Regions from separate parts of the Curtobacterium sp. Csp2 genome, predicted to be linked through region 2. Evidence: predicted binding sites of a transcription regulator. Region 2 holds the regulator's gene; the other holds the start of a gene.
The links. The regulator HspR, encoded in region 2, represses chaperone genes until heat shock. The targets are predictions, from matches to a motif close to AAGTTGAGTCNNNNNGACTCAACTT.

Region 1 (8,767 bases), 470 kb from region 2:
GGCCTCGTCGTCGAGGAAGGGCACCGAGTCGGCCTGGGCGATGATCACCGCGAGGGAGTGGCCGACGACGTCGTGGACGTCGCGGGCGATGTCGGCCCGGATGCGTTCGGCCTCGGCCTCGTCGACCGCCCGGGTGGCGACGGCCTCGGCGCGGTTCGCCACCGCCTCGGCGCGGGTCGCGGCGGCCTCGGCGTCGGCGCGACGGACGGACTCGGCGTTCTGCGACCGGACGGCCCGGGTCGCGAGTCCGGAGGCCCAGACCGCGACGAGCGCGAGCGTCGGCGCGGCGAGCACGAGGACCGCCTGGTCCGTCGGCCCGCTGTTCAGCAGGAGCGCGTAGCGGTAACCGGTTCTGGAAAGGTACAGGGCGGCGGTCGCTCCGGCCACCACCGCGAGCAGACCGGCGAGCACGACCTCGAGCCGGGTGCCGACGATCGCGACGCTGCCGATCACGACGAACAGGGCGAGGTCCACGAGGGAGGGGCGCTCGCCGCCGAGCACCTGCACCACCCCGAGGGCGACCGCGGCGAGCATCGCGCCGGACGGCGAGAACCGTCGGACGGCGATCGCGGCGGTGGCGGTCGCGACGGCGGGCAGGCTCGCGTGTTCGAGTTCGAGGTCGATCGGGGCGAGGAAGACCATCGCGGCCAGGAGCGCCCAGGTGACGTCGGCGACGACACTGCGGAGGGGCAGCGGCCTGGTGAACCCGCGCCCGTCCCTCACGGGTCGATCATCGCACGACGGCCGGGCGTGACGGCGGTCACGGGACGGGCGACATCGCCACGAGGGCGGCGGCGGTGACCGCGACGATGGCGGCGCAGGTGACGAGGGTGGCGATCACGTGCTTGGTCGAGCTCTCCATGCCACCCAGGCTCCCGTGGTGCAGGCCCTGCCGTCATCGTGCGGAGGGACGAACGGCCTCGTCCGCGAGGACGAAGCGCGCTCCGATCGAGAGCCGTGGCATGATCGCGACGTGACGACCGGTGCTTCCTCCGAGGTCGGTTCGCGCGTGCTTCGCCGCCGCCTCCGGGAGACGAGTTGCCCGACGTGCGGGCATCCGTGGGAGGAGCACCCGGGTGCTCCGACGTCGACGAGCGCGGTCTGCGACGAGTGCGTGTTCGACCGCGACCACGAGCAGGCCGCACCCGGGGCGACGCTGTGCCGCGCGGTCGTCCCCGCGGCGCTGTTCCGACGGGCGCAGCCGGAGCCGGCCCGTCCGAAGAGATGGCGGGACCGCTTCGTGCGGGTCGCCGCTCGAGTGGTCGAGGCTGTCCTGGACGCGTGGCCGTGACGGACGGGAGGCGCGTGGTCGCGCGACCACGCGCCTCCCGTCCGTCCCGTGGCGCGTCTAGATCGTGAGCTGCCCGCGCACGCGGTGCGCGATCGACACGGACTCGCCGCTCATCGCGGAACGCGGTGAGGCGAGGAACGCGACCAGGTCCGCGATCTGCTGCGGGCTCGACTCCCCACCGGCGCCCTGCTGCACCTGGGCGGCGGGCTCGTCCGTCACCGTGCCGGGGTTCACGACGTTCACCGCGACGCCGGACCCCGCGACCTGGTCGGCGAGGTTCTTCGCGATGATGCTCGTCGCCGCGTTCCGGAGCGACGTCGTGATGTTCCCCGCGAGGTAGGCGTTCTGCCCGCTGATGACGACGACGCGGCCGGAGCCGGCGCGCTGCTGGTGGGGGAGCACGGCGTTCGCCACCCGGAGGAACCCGAGCGCCTTGCCGTCAATCGCGGTCGCGACCTGCTCCGGATCCGACGCCTTCTCGGGGTCGAGGGTGCCGGCAGCGGGCGCTGCCGTGACGACGAGCACGTCGATGCGGCCGTGCTGCTCGAGCACGCGGGCGACCCCCGCGTCGACGGAGGCCTGCGACGCGGTGTCGATCGTGACGGCGTCCGGGCCGCCGGCGCTGCGGGAGGCGACGACGACGGTCGCGCCCTCGCGGCGGAGGGTCTCCGCGACGACGGCGCCGATGTAGCCCTGGCCGCCGACGACGAGCGCGACACGGCCGGTGAGTTCGAGGTCCATGACGGCCACGGTAGGCCGCGCTGACGATGCCCGTCCGCGCGATCCGGCCACCGCCCCCGCGCGATCCAGCCTCCAGTACCTCAACTTCTCCGACGGCGCCGCGGCCGCGGACGGGCCCTGGGCGAGCGGCCCCTCGTTCGACGGCAAGGGCGAGTACTCGTACCACGACGGCCCGACGTCCTCGGTGCCGATTCCGCCGCCGACGCACCCTGACGTGCGCTTCTACGGCACGACCGTGCTGCCGAACGTGGTCGAGAAGACCGCGGGCCTCGTGCAGGACACGCTCAACAAGGAGTGAGCGTCACGCCGGTCGCGGGGCGCGACCGGCAGACGGACGGGAGGCGCGGTGCCGGCTGGCACCGCGCCTCCCGTCCCGTCGCCCACTCAGCCCGGCAGGGTGGTGATGCTCGTCGTGTCGTCCTCGTGTTCCCGCGGCGAGCGGGTGAGGCCGGTGTACGCGCGAGCTGCCGCCCATCCGGCGACGACCGCGACCGTCCCCGCTCCCGCGGCGATCCACGGGAGCAGCCAGGAGCCGGTCCAGGCCTGCGGGGCGAGGAGCCACGCGAGGAAGCTCCCGACGGTGCCGCCGGTGGCTCCGAGGAGTGCCGCGGTGCGACGGTCGAGGGCCGTCGCGGTGAGGGCTGCCGTCAGGACGCCGACGGCGAGGAGCGCGTTGCCGAGTGCTGCCATCGCTGCCGTGCCCTTCCGGTCACTCGCCCCTCGAGCCGACGGCGAGCTGCTGGGCGCCGCCGCCGGTCGACACCTGGATCTTGCGGGGCTTCGCGGACTCCTTGACCGGGATGGTCACGCTCAGGACGCCGTTGTCGTAGGCGGCGCTGATGCGCTCGGCGTCCAGGTGGTCACCGAGCGTGAGCTGCCGCACGAAGGTGCCGGGCTGGCGCTCGCGCGTGATCCACTGCGAGCCCTCGGGTGCGCCGAGCGTGCGCTCGGCGCGGATGGTCAGGACGGAACCGTCCACGTCCACGTCCACCGAGCCCGGGTCGATGCCCGGCAGGTCGACGTCGAGGACGTAGTGGTCACCGCTGCGGTAGAGGTCCATGGGCATCGACCGGGGTGCACCGGCGCCGGCTCCGAGCAGGGAGCCTGCGAGTCGGTCGAGCTCGCGGAACGGGTCGAACTGCATCGTCATCGAGATCAACTCCTTCGTGGTCCTCGTTGAGTCCCCTCGACTCAACTGGCGTCCGTTTTAGCACTCTTGCCTCAGGAGTGCCAAAGGATCGCTTCGAGGTTGCTGAGGGTCGCGCGGTGCCGGTCAGGGTGCGGGCGGCGGGGTGATCTCGCGGTGCAGGCGCTCGAGTGCGGGGAGGGCCGCGGCGAGGGCGTGCACGTCCTCCGCGGACAGGTGCCCGAGGGCGTCGACGAGCACCGAGGTCGCAGCGTCGTCGTACGTGCGGAGGCGATCGACCGCGAGCGGGGTCAGGTGCACGGTGGTGCGGCGACCGTCGCCCCCGACCAGTCGACGCTCGACGAGTCCGGACTGCTCCATCGCGGACACGAGGTTGCTCACCGTCGAGCGGGCGAGGCCGAGGCGGGTCGCGAGGGCCGAGGGGGCGGCACCGGGAGCGTCCGCGCCCGGCGCCGCAGCGGCTCCGGCAGCCAGGGCGCGGAGCACCTCGACCTGCGCGTCCGGGATGTCGGGCAGGTCCGCCACGGCGCGGGAGGTCCGCAGCAGGGTCCGGCGGAACGGACCGATCCGGTCGCTCAGTCGTCGGGCGATCCGAGCGGTCTCGTCGCCTGTACCCGTCATGCTCGGCAACCTACCAGCAAGTTTTGTTTGCAACAAAACTACTTCGGGAGCACACTCGAGGTCATGGACACCACCACCTCGGTCGAGCACCCGGAACCGCCCCAGGACCTCTCCGGCATCGTCGGACACCGGTTCATCTACACGTACGCCAACGGCTGGCAGTACGAGATGTACGTCAAGAACGCCACGACCATCGACTACCGGATCCACACCGGGCACGTCGGTGGCCGGTGGGTGAAGGACCAGACGGTCGACCTCGTCGCCCTCGCGCCGGGCGTCTACAAGGTCTCGTGGAACGAGCCCACCGGCACGAGCGTCGTCGTCAACGTGCTGCCCGAGCAGCGCGTGCTGCACGGCACGATCTTCTTCCCGCGCTGGATCGAGCTCGACGGCTCCAAGACCGTCCTGTTCCAGAACGACCACCTCGACGAGATGCAGCGCTACCGCGACGAAGGCCCCACGTACCCGATCTACGTCGTGCCGGAGTTCGCGCACATCACGCGGTTCGAGCACGTCGGCGAGGACGACGAGACCGTCGTCGACACCGCTCCCGGTGACCTGCCGGCCGGGTGGGCGGACCGGACGAACTGATGGGCACCGTGCCGCTGCAGGGGACGGACCCCCGCACCACCCTGGCGACCCTGGAGCACCGTGGTCGCACGATCCGCGGCTGGCAGTGGGAACCGCAGGACGGCGCCGCCCCGGACGCCCCCGTCGTCCTCCTCGTGCACGGGTTCAGCGACAGTGCCCTCGGCGGGCACCAGCTGTTCGTGCAGACCGCCCGACACCTCGTCGCCCGCGGCGCCCTCGTCCGGAGCCACGACCGGCTCGGCCAGGGTGCCAGCGACGGCGAGTTCGCGGACATCACCCTCCGTGACGAGGTCGAACAGGTCGTCGCGATGATCCGCGCCGCGGACCGGGGGCAGGGCGTGCACGTCGTGGCGCACAGCCTGGGCGCCGTGGAGTCGGCGCTCGCCGCAGCGCGGGTGCCGGAGGCCGTCCGGACACTGACCCTGTGGTCACCAGCCGGCGTCGTGGTCGACGACATCACCGTGCACGACGCGATCCAGGGGCAGCCCCTCGCCCCGGCGCGCGAGCAGGGGTGGTTCGACTTCGGCGGGATGGTGCTCGGGACGGCGTTCATCGCGGACGTCCGGGACGGGCTCGACGTGTACGGCCCTGCCGCCGGGTACACCGGTCCGGCCGACGTCGTGCACGGCACCGAGGACGCGATCGTCCCGGTGTCGTACGGCCGCCGCTACGCCGAACTCCTGCCGGGGGCGACGCTCACGGTCGTCGACGGTGCGGACCACGGCTGGTCGGCGGTGCCGTTCCGGCAGCGGCTCCTGGCGCTGCTCGACGAGCGCCTCGGTCTGGTCTGACGCCCCCCGGCCCCCTGACGCAGGAGACCGGAGCGGCCCGTACCCGATCGGGTACGGGCCGCCGTGCCTACTGGCCCTTCCGCCACAGGTCGTGCAGGAGCCGGACCAGGGTCACGAGCAAGCTCGCGATCCCCAGCCACGGCACCTGACGCCTGCGGTCGGGCTCGGTGTCCTTCGACATCGAGACCACCTTCCGTGTCAGGGCCGGCGGACACGAGGAGCGGAGGCGGCCGAGGGCTGCACACGCGGGCGGACCTGCGTATGCTGGTCCCGAGCAAGTGAACTCGGGGGCGGTTGTGCGCCCTCGGCCTTCCACTCGGAGGGCAACCCGGAGCCCATCACCGTTGCCGCGGTGGTGGGCTTCAGCCTTGCCCGCAGGACGACCCGGCGAACCGCCCCACTGATGTGTAGCGTACCGGGCTGCTGCGGCCGGGCGAGCGGTCAGCTCACCTGGCCCGAGCGGGCGCCCGACCACAGGTCGACGTCGAGCACCCCGACGGAGTGCTCGTCGATCGACGCCAGCTCGTCGGCGGTGAACGACAGGTTGCCGAGCGCCGCGACGTTCTGCTCGAGCTGCTCGACGCGGGAGGCGCCGATCACGAGCGAGGTCACCCGTTCGTCGCGGAGCGCCCACGCCAGGGCGAGCTGCGCCAGGCTCTGCCCGCGGGCCTCGGCGATGCCGTTCAGCGCGCGCAGGTGCTCGACGACCTCCGGGGTCAGGGAGCCGGCGTCGAGGGACTTGCCCGCCGCGGCGCGCGAGTCCTCGGGGACGCCGTCCAGGTAGCGCCCGGTGAGCAGGCCCTGGGCGAGCGCGGTGAACCCGATCACGCCGAAGCCGAGGTCGCCGGCGGCGTCGAGCAGGCCCTCGTCCTCGATCCAGCGGTTGAGCATCGAGTACGAGGGCTGGTGGATGAGGAGCGGCGTCCCGAGGTCACGGAGGATCTCGGCGGCCCGGCGGGAGCGCTCGGCGTCGTACGACGAGATGCCGACGTACAGCGCCTTGCCCTGCTGGACCGCGGTGTGCAGGGCGCCCATCGTCTCCTCGAGCGGGGTCGAGGCGTCGAGCCGGTGCGAGTAGAAGACGTCGACGTAGTCCAGGCCCGTCCGCTGCAGCGACTGGTCGAGCGAGGCGAGCACGTACTTCCGCGACCCGCCGCCCTGGCCGTAGGGGCCTGGCCACATGTCCCAGCCCGCCTTGGTCGAGATGACCATCTCGTCGCGGTAGGGGCGGAAGTCCTCGCGCATGAGTCGGCCGAAGTTCAGTTCGGCGGCGCCGTAGGGCGGGCCGTAGTTGTTCGCGAGGTCGTGGTGCGTGATGCCGAGGTCGAACGCCCGGCGGCTGATGGCCCGCTGCGTCTCGAACGGCTTGTCGTCGCCGAAGTTGTGCCAGTAGCCCAGCGAGAGCAGTGGCAGGTCGAGGCCGGAGCGGCCCGTCCGGCGGTAGGGCATGGAGTCGTAGCGGTCGTCCGCGGCGATGTAGGACATGGGTCCCATCCTGGCCCGACGTGCCCGGACGCGGCCCGGTGCGCTCGGCGTCAGTCGGACAGGTTCGCGCTGATCGCGTCGAGCGCCAACGCCTTCGCCCGCACCGCCACGTCCCCGAGCCGGTCCGCCGTCGCCGCGACGAGCCCCTCGACGAGGATCGCCTGCGGCAACCGCGACGCCAGGGTCAGCTCGTCGCGGAACGTCAGGTCCGGCATCGTCACGACGAGGGCGACCGTGGCGGCCTGCGCGATCGGGCTCCGACCGAACGCGGTCACGGCGACGACGTCCGCCCCGGCCGCGGTGGCCGCGGCGACGGTCCGGAGCGTCAGCGCGTTCGCCCCGCTCCCGCTCACCACGAGGAGCAGGTCTCCGGGCCCGAGGAGCCGCGCGCTGATCTGCTGTCCGATGACGTCGGACTGCGCCTCGGCGGGGCGACCGATGCTCGTCAGCCGGGCGGCGGCGTCCTGCGCGAGCGGCGCGGACAGGCCGTTGCCCACGATGACGACCCGGCGTGCGTCGGCGAGCAGGGTGACCGCGCGGTCGAGCGCCCCGCCGTCGAGGAGCGCCGTCATGTCGTGCACCCGGTCGGCCAGTTGCGTGAATGTCGCGGTGACGATCCCGGCGGCGCCGTCCGGGGTCGCCCCCGTCGGACGCACCGGGGCGGCCGCGGCGTCCCGCGCGAGCAGGACCCGGAGCTGCTGGTACCCGGAGTACCCGAGGCTCTGGCACGTCCGGACCACCGTCGCGCGCGATGCCCCGGCGGCGTCCGCGACCTGCTGCGCGCTCAGCTCGACGATCTCGGCGGAGCGCTCGAGCAGCACGGCCGCGACGGTCTGCTCGGTCGGCAGCAGGGACGGCATGAGGCTCCGGATGGTGGCGATGACCGCGCCCGGCTGGTCGTTCACGGCTCGACCCTACGGGTCCGGCGCGCCCCGTGACCCCGACGGATCGTCCCGACGAGCGGGATCGCCCACCGCCCGGTGATGATCCGGGTGCGGACCGCGCCGCTGAGCTGGTCGATCGCCATCGTCACGACGACGACCACCAGGAGGAGCATCCCGACGACGTCCCACACGCGGAACTGCACGTTGTCGACGAGCATCTTGCCGATCCCGCCGGCACCGATGAGCCCGAGGATCGCCGACGCCCGGACGTTGATCTCGAAGCGGTACAGCCAGAACGCGAGCACGTCGGGCCGGGCGCTCGGCCACACGCCCCACCGCATCACCTGCCACCGCGAGGCCCCCACGGCCGTCGTCGCCTCGACCGGCCCGCGGTCGACGGACTCGAACGCCTCGTAGCCCCACTTGCCGAGCGTGCCGACGGACCCGATCGCGATCGCGAGCGCCCCGGTCCACGCGGTCAGGCCGGTGACGGACAGCATCAGGACGGCGATGACGACCTCGGGCACCGCACGCAGCACCGCGAAGACCGCACGGAGCGGGACCCGGACGACCGCGGGCGCGAGCCGGTCGGTCGCGAGCAGGGACAGCGGCAGCGAGAGGACGGCACCGAGCACGGTGCCGAACCACGCCATCGCGACGGACAGCAGGGTGGCGGACAGGGCGTCCGGCAGCGCCGACCACGCCGGGGGCAGGAACATCAGCCCGAGCAGGTGCGCGGACTTCGCGGGCAGCGCCGGCAGGGCGCCCCAGTCGAGGTCGACCCCCCACGAGGCGGCGGCGACGACCGTGACGACGGCGACCGCGACGAGCGCCCGGCCGACCCGACGAGGACGGGTCGGGCGCGCGGTGGCGGGGCGTGCCTCCCGGCCGGTGCCGGAGCCGGGGCGTGTCGGAGCCGGGCCGACGGCGACGCTCATCGGAGGAGCCGCTTCCTGGTGACGGAGCTGAGGAGCTCGAGCAGGACGACGAGCACGAGGACCTCCAGGATGACGGTGCTCAGGTAGTGGTACTGGTAGAACGTCCGCACCTTGTCGATGAGCATTCCGAGCCCGCCGGCGCCGACCAGGCCGATGACGGTCGACGCGCGGATGTTGAGCTCCAGGACGTAGACGACCTGCGACACGGCGGACGGGGCGACCTCGGGGAGCACCGCGGCGCGGTTCGCGCGGAGCCAGGTGGCACCGCTCGCCAGGGC
Region 2 (8,767 bases):
GGACTTCGTGCCGACCTGGCAGGCCATGGAGGAGCTCTACCGCGGCGGCACCGCCCGCTCGATCGGTGTCTCGAACTTCCAGACCCACCACCTCAACCGACTCGCCTCCGAGACCACGATCACCCCGGCCGTGAACCAGATCGAGGTGCACCCGTACCTCGTGCAGGAGGAGCTCCGCGCCTACGGCCGCGAGCACGGCATCGCGACCGAGGCCTGGTCCCCGATCGCGCAGGGCCTCGTGCTCGACGACGAGACCATCACCCGGATCGCCGGCAACACCGGCAAGACCCCGGCACAGGTCGTCCTCCGCTGGCACATCCAGCGCGGTGACATCGTCTTCCCGAAGTCGGTCACCCGCTCGCGCGTCGAGGAGAACTTCGCGATCTTCGACTTCGAGCTGTCCGACGACGACATGACGGCGATCACCTCGCTCGACAAGGGACACCGCACCGGTCCCGACCCGGACACGTTCGACTACGTCCCGGCCTGACGGCCGCAGGTCGCCCGAGGCGACCCACACGACGACGGGGGGCCCGTGGCGCACGCAGCCACGGGCCTCCCGTCGTGCGTCAGGACCGCCGTGAGGCGGTGACCGTGAACTTGGCGGTCCGCACGACCTGCCGCGTCGGCCCGACCAGACGCTCCAGGAGCGGCCGGTAGCGCAGGTGCGAGTTCCAGACGCACCACAGTTCACCGCCGGACTGGAGGATCGTGGCCGCGTTCCGGAACATCGCCTCGGCCGCGTCGGTGCTCACCGTGGTGCCCTCGTGGAAGGGCGGGTTGCAGAGGACGAGCTGCGCCGAGCCCTCGTCGAGCTCGTCGCCCGCGTCCGACCGCACGACCGCGACCCGGTCGGCCACACCGTTCGCCGCCGCCGTGGCCCGCGTCGACGCGACCGCGATCGACGAGACGTCCGTCGCGACCACGCGGACCCGCGGCCGGCGCCGCGCCATCGCGGTCGCGATGACGCCGTTGCCGCAGCCCAGGTCGGCGACCGTCCGCGCCGTCGGGACCGCCTGGTCGGCGACGTCGAGCAGCACCCGGGTGCCCTGGTCGAGCGACGTGCCCGCGAAGACCCCGCCGTGTGCGACGAGCGTCATGCCGAGCTCGTCGACGTGCACCGCGCGCGGCCACGGGTTCGTCGCGTCCGCCCGCACCGCGGCGGCGCGCAGGGGGTCCTGCGCGACGAGGAGCCGCGACTTCCCCCGTCCGCGTGAGGCGGTGACCTCGCCGAAGTACCGGCGGAGCACGTCGTTCTGGGACAGCGTCATGTGCTTGGTGACCCCGCCGCACAGCAGCACCACGTCCGGGGCCGCCCACCGCGCGACGGCGCGGGCGAGTTCGTCCAGGCGGTCGTTCGACTTCGAGAGCCGGAGCAGCACGAGCCGGACGTCACGGAAGGCCTGTTCGGCGGTCTCGGCGTGCCGGAAGCCGCGAAGGCCGAAGGTGCCGGCGGCGGCCTGGAGCGCACGGACCCCGACGAGGGAGTCCTGCACCACCCGGACGTCCGAGGCGCCGTGCACCGTGATCAGCCCGAGCGTGAGCACCCCGGCCCGGTCGTCGACGACGGCGACCTCGCCGGGCTGCCGGAGCGCGTCACCGTGCACGTGCGGTGCCTCGTCGAGCAGGAACCGGTCGGTGCCGTCGATCGTCACCAGGTCCGGTCCCCCGTCGTCGGGGTCCCGCCGGAACTGGTCGGCGAAGTCAGACACGCGCATCCGGTCAGCGTACTGAGCGGTCCCTGCGCCCGGCGCTCCGACCCGTCCGTATATCAGATGTTCATCGGCGCCCGATGTCCCCTATCGTCGAGCCATCGCGGCGATCGGTCCGCGTCTGGTCACGGAACGGGAGGGGCGGGATGTTCGTCCAGGAACAGGCCTTCGGCGCCCGACCCCTGCTCCGGGACCTCGCCCGCGAGCGGCTGCGCGACGAGATCATGGCCGGCGTGCTCGCCCCGGGCACCCTGCTCGACGACGGCGACCTCGCCCGGCGCCTCCGCTGCTCGCGGACGCCCGTCCGCGAGGCGTTGTCGGACCTCGAACTCGCCGGTCTCGTCGAACGCCGGGCCAACCGGTACACCCGCGTCGCCCTGCCCCGCGCCGCCGACATCGTCCCGACGCTGCAGGCGCTCGGTCTGCTCTACGGCGGTCTGGTCCGCGTCTCGGTGCCGCGGCTCGAGGACACCGCACGGACCGCGCTCGGACGACGGATCGGGGCGCTGCTCGACACGGTCCGGCTCGGGGACTGGGACGCCGTGACGGACACGGCAGCGCCCGTCTACCGGAGCTTCATCGAGTCGTGCGACAACCCGGTGCTCTGCTCGGCGCTCCGCGGGTCGATCGACGCCCTGACCTTCCGTCTGCGGCACGAGGACCTGCCGACCGCACTGCCGTGGGACCGGATCGCGAACGGGGTCGTCGCGCTGCGGCTCGCGGTCGAGGGCAACGACGGTCGGCTGGCGGAGCGGGCGCTCTGGTCGATGCACCTGCTGCCGGATCCCGACCGGCCCGCCTGACCTGGGATCCCGGGTCCCAGCGCGCTCAGCGACGCGGCCGTTCTTCGTGGCACGACTGCGGCCGGGGCCGGACCACCACGTGTGTGGCAGCCCGGCCCCGGCCCCTGTCGAGGTGCGTCAGTGCGACGGCACGAGCGAGACCGTCGACCCCACCGGAGGAGACGTGTGATGTTCTGGATGCAGTGATGTGTCAGCCGCGCGGTGGTCGCCAGAGCACCACCTGCGTGTTCCGCTGCGGCCGCATCCCGGCACGCAGCGACACCGCCGCGCCCGTGGTCGTCGCGGCGAACACCCGCGCGCCCGGCCGGTTTATGAGCTGGTCCGCCAGCGCGGTCTCGAGCTCGCTCACCCGCGCGCGGAGCGCCCGGTTCTCGTTCTCCAGCTCGAGCACGCGACGGATGCCCTCGAGCGAGACCCCCTCGGACCCCAGGCGCGCGATCTCCCGCAGCTGCACGACGTCGCGCATCGAGTACCGACGCGAGCCCCCGCGGGTCCGCCCGGGGACGACCAGGCCGAGCCGGTCGTACTGCCGCAGGGTCTGCGGGTGCATCTCGGCGAGCTCCGCCGCCATGGCGATCGCGAAGACGGGCGAGTTCTCGTCCATGTCGGTCACGGCCTGTTCCCTTCCGTCGTCCGCGTGGTCTGGAAACCAGTCTGGAGGCCCGGTGACGGTTCCTGACGGAGCCGCACCGAGCCTCCAGTCCGGTTCGTTGCTGTGGTCGCGCAGCGTCAGCTGCGCGCCTTGGCGAGGAGGTCCTCGCGGGGATCCTCGTCCGGCAGTGCCGCGCGGAGGGCCTCGACGGCCTCGCGCTGCTTGTCCGACAGGTGTGACGGCACCGCGACCTGCACGGTCGCGAGCAGGTCACCGGTCCCACTCTTCGTCGCGACGCCGCGTCCCTTGACGCGCAGGACGCGACCGGAGGGCGTGCCCGGAGCGACCTTCAGCTTGACGGGGTCGCCGCCGAGCGTCGGGACCTGGATCGTCGCGCCGAGCGCCGCCTCGACGAACGTCACGGGGACGTCCACCCGCAGGTTGAGCCCGTCGCGCTCGAACACCGGGTGCTTCCGGACGGTGACGCTGACGACCAGGTCGCCTGCCTCGCCCCCGTCCGGACTCGGCTCGCCGCGGCCGCGCAGACGGATCTTCTGCCCGTCGGCGACACCCGCGGGGATGCGGACGTTCACCGGCCGGCCGTTGCCCTGCGAGAGCTTGACGGTGTCGCCGGCGATCGCGGTCGTGAAGTCGAGCGTCGTCGACGCGGTGACGTCACGGCCCTTGGTCGGACCACCGAAGCCGCGGAAACCGCCGGACGACTGCCCGAAGCCCCCGCCGCCACCGAACATCCCGCCGAGGATGTCCTCGAAGCCACCGCCGCCGCCCTGGCCGAAGCGGACGCGTTGCCCGCCGGCCTGCTGTCCGCCGAACATCCCGCCGAAGACGTCCTCGAACCCGCCCTGGGCGCCCGGGCCGCCCGCCGTGAAGCGGGCGCCCGAGCCCATGGCGCGGACCTGGTCGTACTCGGCGCGCTGCTCCTTGTCGGAGAGCACCGAGTAGGCCTCGCTGATCTCCTTGAAGCGGGACTCGGCCGCGGCGTCCCCCGGGTTGGAGTCCGGGTGGTACTGCCGGGCGAGCTTCCGGTAGGTCTTCTTCAGCTCAGCGTCGCTCGCCGTCTTGTCGACGCCGAGGACCTTGTAGAAGTCCTTGTCGAACCAGTCCTGACTGGCCATCGAGCCCTACCTTCCGTTCCTGGTCGTGACGAGCCGGCTCAGGCCGGGACCGCGACGGCGACCTTGGCCGCACGCAGGACACGGTCGCCGAGCTTGTAGCCCGGCTCCACGACGTCCGCGACGGTCTGGTCGGTCGCCCCCGGCGTGGGCAGCTGCACGATCGCCTCGTGCACGTTCGGGTCGAAGGTCTCGCCCTTCTCGCCGATCTGCACGAGCTTGAACTTCTCGAAACCGCCGCGGATCTTCTGCCCGATGACCTGCATCGGCCCGTCCGCCAGGTCCCCGTGCGCCTCGGCACGGGTCAGGTCGTCCAGGGCCGGGAGCAGGGCGCGGACGACCTCGGCGATGACGGCGTCGCGGTTCGCCTCGCGGTCACGCTCGACGCGCTTCCGGAAGTTCACCAGCTCGGCCTGCGCACGGAGCATGTCGGCGCGCATGTCGGCGACGAGGTCGCGGTCCTCCTGCGCCAGCTTGTCCTCTGCGATGCCGCGCGCGGCGTCGTCCAGGAGTGCCTGGTCCTCCGGGGAGAGGTCCGACTGGGGGCCGCCGGCGGCGGGGGCGTCCGTGGGAACTTCCACGTCCGGCCCCTCCGCCTCGATGAGGTCCTCGGGCTCCTGCGCGTTGGTGGCGTCGCCCTCGACCTGGGGCTCGGCGTCCTCGGGCACGTTGTCCTTGGGATCCGTCATCGTTACTTCTTGTCCTTGTCGTCCTCGTCGTCCACGACCTCGGCGTCGACGATGTCCTCGTCGTCCTGCTGCGCCTGGCCGTCGGCGGTCGGCTGCTCGCCACCGGCCGCGGCACCCGCGTCCTGCTGCGAGTAGATGGCCTGGCCGAGCTTGCCCTGCGACTCGTTGAGCTTGTCGTAGGCGGTCTTGACCGCGTCGTCGTCCTCACCCGCGAGGGCGGACTTCAGCGCGTCGACGTCGCCCTGCACCTCGGACTTGACGTCCGCGGGCAGCTTGTCGTCGTTCTCCTTGATGAGCTTCTCGATCGAGTAGACGAGCTGCTCGGCCTGGTTGCGGCGCTCGTTCGCCTCGCGACGGGCCTTGTCCTCGGCCGCGTGCTCCTCGGCCTCGCGGACCATGCGCTCGATGTCCTCCTTCGGCAGCGACGAGCCGCCGGAGATGACCATCGACTGCTCCTTGCCGGTGCCCTTGTCCTTCGCGGACACGTGCACGATGCCGTTGGCGTCGATGTCGAACGTGACCTCGACCTGCGGGACGCCACGGGGAGCCGGCGCGATGCCGGTGAGTTCGAACGTGCCGAGCGGCTTGTTGTCGCGGGTGAACTCGCGCTCGCCCTGGAAGACCTGGATCGCGACCGACGGCTGGTTGTCGTCGGCGGTCGTGAAGGTCTCGCTCCGCTTGGTCGGGATCGCGGTGTTGCGGTCGATGAGCTTCGTCATCAGGCCACCCTTGGTCTCGATGCCGAGCGACAGCGGCGTGACGTCGATGAGCAGGACGTCCTTGCGCTCACCCTTCAGGACACCGGCCTGCAGCGCGGCACCGACGGCCACGACCTCGTCCGGGTTGACGCCCTGGTTCGGGGACTTGCCGCCCGTGAGCGACTTGACGACCTCGGCCACGGCGGGCATGCGGGTCGAACCACCGACGAGCACCACGTGCGCGATGTCGTTGACGCTGACACCCGCCTCCTTGATGACGTCGTTGAAGGGCTTCTTCGTGCGATCGAGCAGGTCGGAGGTCATCTGCTCGAACTGCGCGCGCGAGATGGTCTCGTCGAGGTTGAGCGGGCCGTCGGCGGTCAGCGTCAGGTACGGCAGCTGGATGCTGGCGCTCAGCTGGCTCGACAGCTCCTTCTTCGCCTGCTCGGCGGCCTCCTTGAGACGCTGCTTCGCGATCTTGTCCGTGGACAGGTCGACGCCGTGCTCGTCCTTGAACTTCTTGACGAGGTGGTCGACGATCCGCTGGTCCCAGTCGTCGCCACCGAGGCGGTTGTCACCCGAGGTCGCGCGGACCTGGATCGTGGAGAAGTCGTCGTCCTTGCCCACCTCGAGCAGCGAGACGTCGAACGTGCCGCCACCGAGGTCGAAGACCAGGATGAGCTCGTCTTCCTTGCCCTTGTCGAGGCCGTAGGCGAGCGCAGCGGCGGTCGGCTCGTTGATGATGCGGAGGACGTTGAGTCCGGCGATCTCACCGGCGTCCTTCGTGGCCTGGCGCTCGGCGTCGTTGAAGTACGCCGGGACGGTGATGACCGCGTCGGTGACGTCCTCGCCGAGGTACTGCTCGGCGTCACGCTTGAGCTTGCCGAGGGTACGGGCCGAGATCTCCTGCGGCGTGTACTGCTTGCCGTCGATCTCGACCTTCCAGTCGGTACCGATGTGGCGCTTGACACTCGCGATGGTGCGGTCGACGTTCGTGACGGCCTGGCGCTTGGCGGTCTCGCCGACCAGGACCTCGCCGTCCTTGGTGAACGCGACGATCGACGGCGTGGTGCGGAGGCCCTCGGCGTTCGCGATGACGGTGGGCTCACCACCCTCGAGCACGCTGACGACCGAGTTGGTGGTTCCGAGGTCGATGCCTACTGCACGTCCCATGTTGTGGTGCTCCTTCTGTCGGGTGCGTGGTTGCGGAAGTCTGCGGACTTGCGTCCGATGGACTCAACCTTACTCCTGACTGGAGGCACGTCAACTGTGAACAACGAAAGTTGCGTCGACCCGGCGCAACTCACAGGAGATGGCGAGGTTCAGGTGCGCCTCGCGTGTGTGATATTTTGAATGGCACATCTGCCGTGCCGATCCATGGTGCGGCCCGACCGAAAGACCCCTCACACACATGAAGTCATTCCTTCGAGCTGCGGCCGCGACCGGCGTCGCCGCAGCCACCCTGGCCGCCGGCATCAGCTTCGGTCCGGCAGCGACGGCCGATCCGGCAGCAGTTGCCGCTGAAGCCTCCTCCGGCATGCCGGTACAGTTCGCATCCAACGAGCCGGGCTCCTACCTCGGCACGCCGTACTACGGCTACGTGGGCAGCTTCGGCACCGGTCTCAAAGCCTCGACTGCAGGAGATGCAATCAAGAACGCTGCGATCCTGCGGGCGGTGCCCACCGGGCAGACGACTGCGAACGGCTTCCCGACCTACTTCATCAAGGCTCCCAACGGCAACTGCGTCGCTCACGAGCACCGCGCTGACGACGGAGGCTCCTGGGACATCATCAAGGGGCTGAGCTGCGGGACCGTCAGGGAGAACGGTCGCTGGTTCCTCGAGCCGAGCAAGGGACTGCGACTGGAAGACGGGTACACCGTCTCGACGGGCTTCACCTCGCGCGGTTCCGGAGGGATGGCGGCGATCCGCGGGTACGCCACGAAAGCGCGCTGGGCGCTCTTCCCGGAGACGCTCGGAGTGTGGGCAAAGGCGGTCTCGGTCGACATCGAGGCCGGGACCGCGCAGCTGGCCGACGGTGTTGCGCCCCCGGCGGCCTCGTCGGTCGAGGTGTCCTACGAGGACAAGACGGGGAAGACCGTCCGGTTCGACGAGGACGTCATCGACGGCACGTGGTCGGCCTCCCTCCGGAACTTGAAGCTCGGCGTCACCACGGTGCACCTCACGGCGTTCGATGGCGCCGAGGTGGTCGCCGAGGCCGACGTCGAGGTCGACCTGCCGGTCACCCCGCTCACCGCCGAGGCCACGTTCGGCGATGAGCTCGACGAGGTCGCGACGATCTCCGGTACCGCGACCGCGGAGACCGAGGTCAAGCTCTTCCACGGCGAGAAGCAGATCGCGTCGACGACATCGCTGAAGGACGGCAGCTACTCGATCCCGGTCAACGCACCGAACATGGCGGGGGCGTTCGATCTGACCGTCACGCAGACGATCCGAGGGGAGGACGCGACGCCGAAGGAGCTGTCGATCGACTACGGCGCCGGCGTGTCGATCACCTCGCCGGCCCAGGGCGTCGAGCTCCAGCCGGGCGACCAGCTCGCCATCACGGGCGCGGCGCAGAAGTCGTCGAAGATCCGAGTCTACGAGAAGGGCAAGCCGGAAGCCATCCTCGCCGAGACCACCGCAGGCAAGACGACGGACACCTACCGCGTCGTCCTGCGCGACCTGGAGGACCGCGAGTACCAGCTCGTCGTCGACTCCCTGTCGAAGGGCTACAACCACACCACCGCGGAACTCTCGGTGAACCCGGGCAAGAGCGTCGAACTGGACCCGGCGACCGTGACCACCGAGTCCTTCACCCCCGGCAAGACGAACACGTTCGAAGGCACCGCGACGAAGGACGCGACGCTGCGGGTCGTGAACCGTTGGGGCACCGACCTGCTCGGCAAGGACGTCACGGTCAAGACAGACGGCACGTGGTCCTTCGACCGGGCCGTGTCCGCCTCGTCGACCAAGTTCGAGTTCAGGCTCGTGCAGACCAAGGGCAACCTCAGCACCACCAGCGAAGTCTTCACGATCGCCGCCGACACGGCGAACTCCCTGGTCGACCCGACGGTGACCGCACCCACCGCCGTCGTCCTCGGTGAGAACAACACCTTCACCGGCACCGCCACGGCGGACG

Region 1: the regulator HspR is predicted to act here: its motif matches at 3,206-3,230, upstream of HUN59_RS18865 (Hsp20/alpha crystallin family protein).

Annotation. Positions count from the first base shown of each region.
Region 1 is NZ_CP054593.1:3,875,005-3,883,771, reverse strand. Features, by position in the region: gene HUN59_RS18885 (sensor histidine kinase) at 1-723, opposite strand, end outside; gene HUN59_RS18880 (SDR family NAD(P)-dependent oxidoreductase) at 1,349-2,032, opposite strand; partial or broken gene HUN59_RS18875 (manganese catalase family protein) at 2,106-2,330, shown strand; gene HUN59_RS18870 (hypothetical protein) at 2,417-2,722, opposite strand; gene HUN59_RS18865 (Hsp20/alpha crystallin family protein) at 2,742-3,182, opposite strand; gene HUN59_RS18860 (MarR family winged helix-turn-helix transcriptional regulator) at 3,306-3,800, opposite strand; gene HUN59_RS18855 (phenolic acid decarboxylase) at 3,864-4,391, shown strand; gene HUN59_RS18850 (alpha/beta hydrolase) at 4,391-5,182, shown strand; gene mgrA (L-glyceraldehyde 3-phosphate reductase) at 5,624-6,667, opposite strand; gene HUN59_RS18840 (MurR/RpiR family transcriptional regulator) at 6,718-7,572, opposite strand; gene phnE (phosphonate ABC transporter, permease protein PhnE) at 7,569-8,489, opposite strand; gene phnE (phosphonate ABC transporter, permease protein PhnE) at 8,486-8,767, opposite strand, start outside.
Region 2 is NZ_CP054593.1:3,400,719-3,409,485, forward strand. Features, by position in the region: gene HUN59_RS16485 (aldo/keto reductase) at 1-490, shown strand, start outside; gene HUN59_RS16490 (class I SAM-dependent methyltransferase) at 570-1,718, opposite strand; gene HUN59_RS16495 (GntR family transcriptional regulator) at 1,859-2,515, shown strand; gene HUN59_RS16500 (heat shock protein transcriptional repressor HspR) at 2,706-3,119, opposite strand; gene HUN59_RS16505 (DnaJ C-terminal domain-containing protein) at 3,245-4,243, opposite strand; gene HUN59_RS16510 (nucleotide exchange factor GrpE) at 4,282-4,929, opposite strand; gene dnaK (molecular chaperone DnaK) at 4,932-6,800, opposite strand; gene HUN59_RS16520 (hypothetical protein) at 7,039-8,767, shown strand, end outside.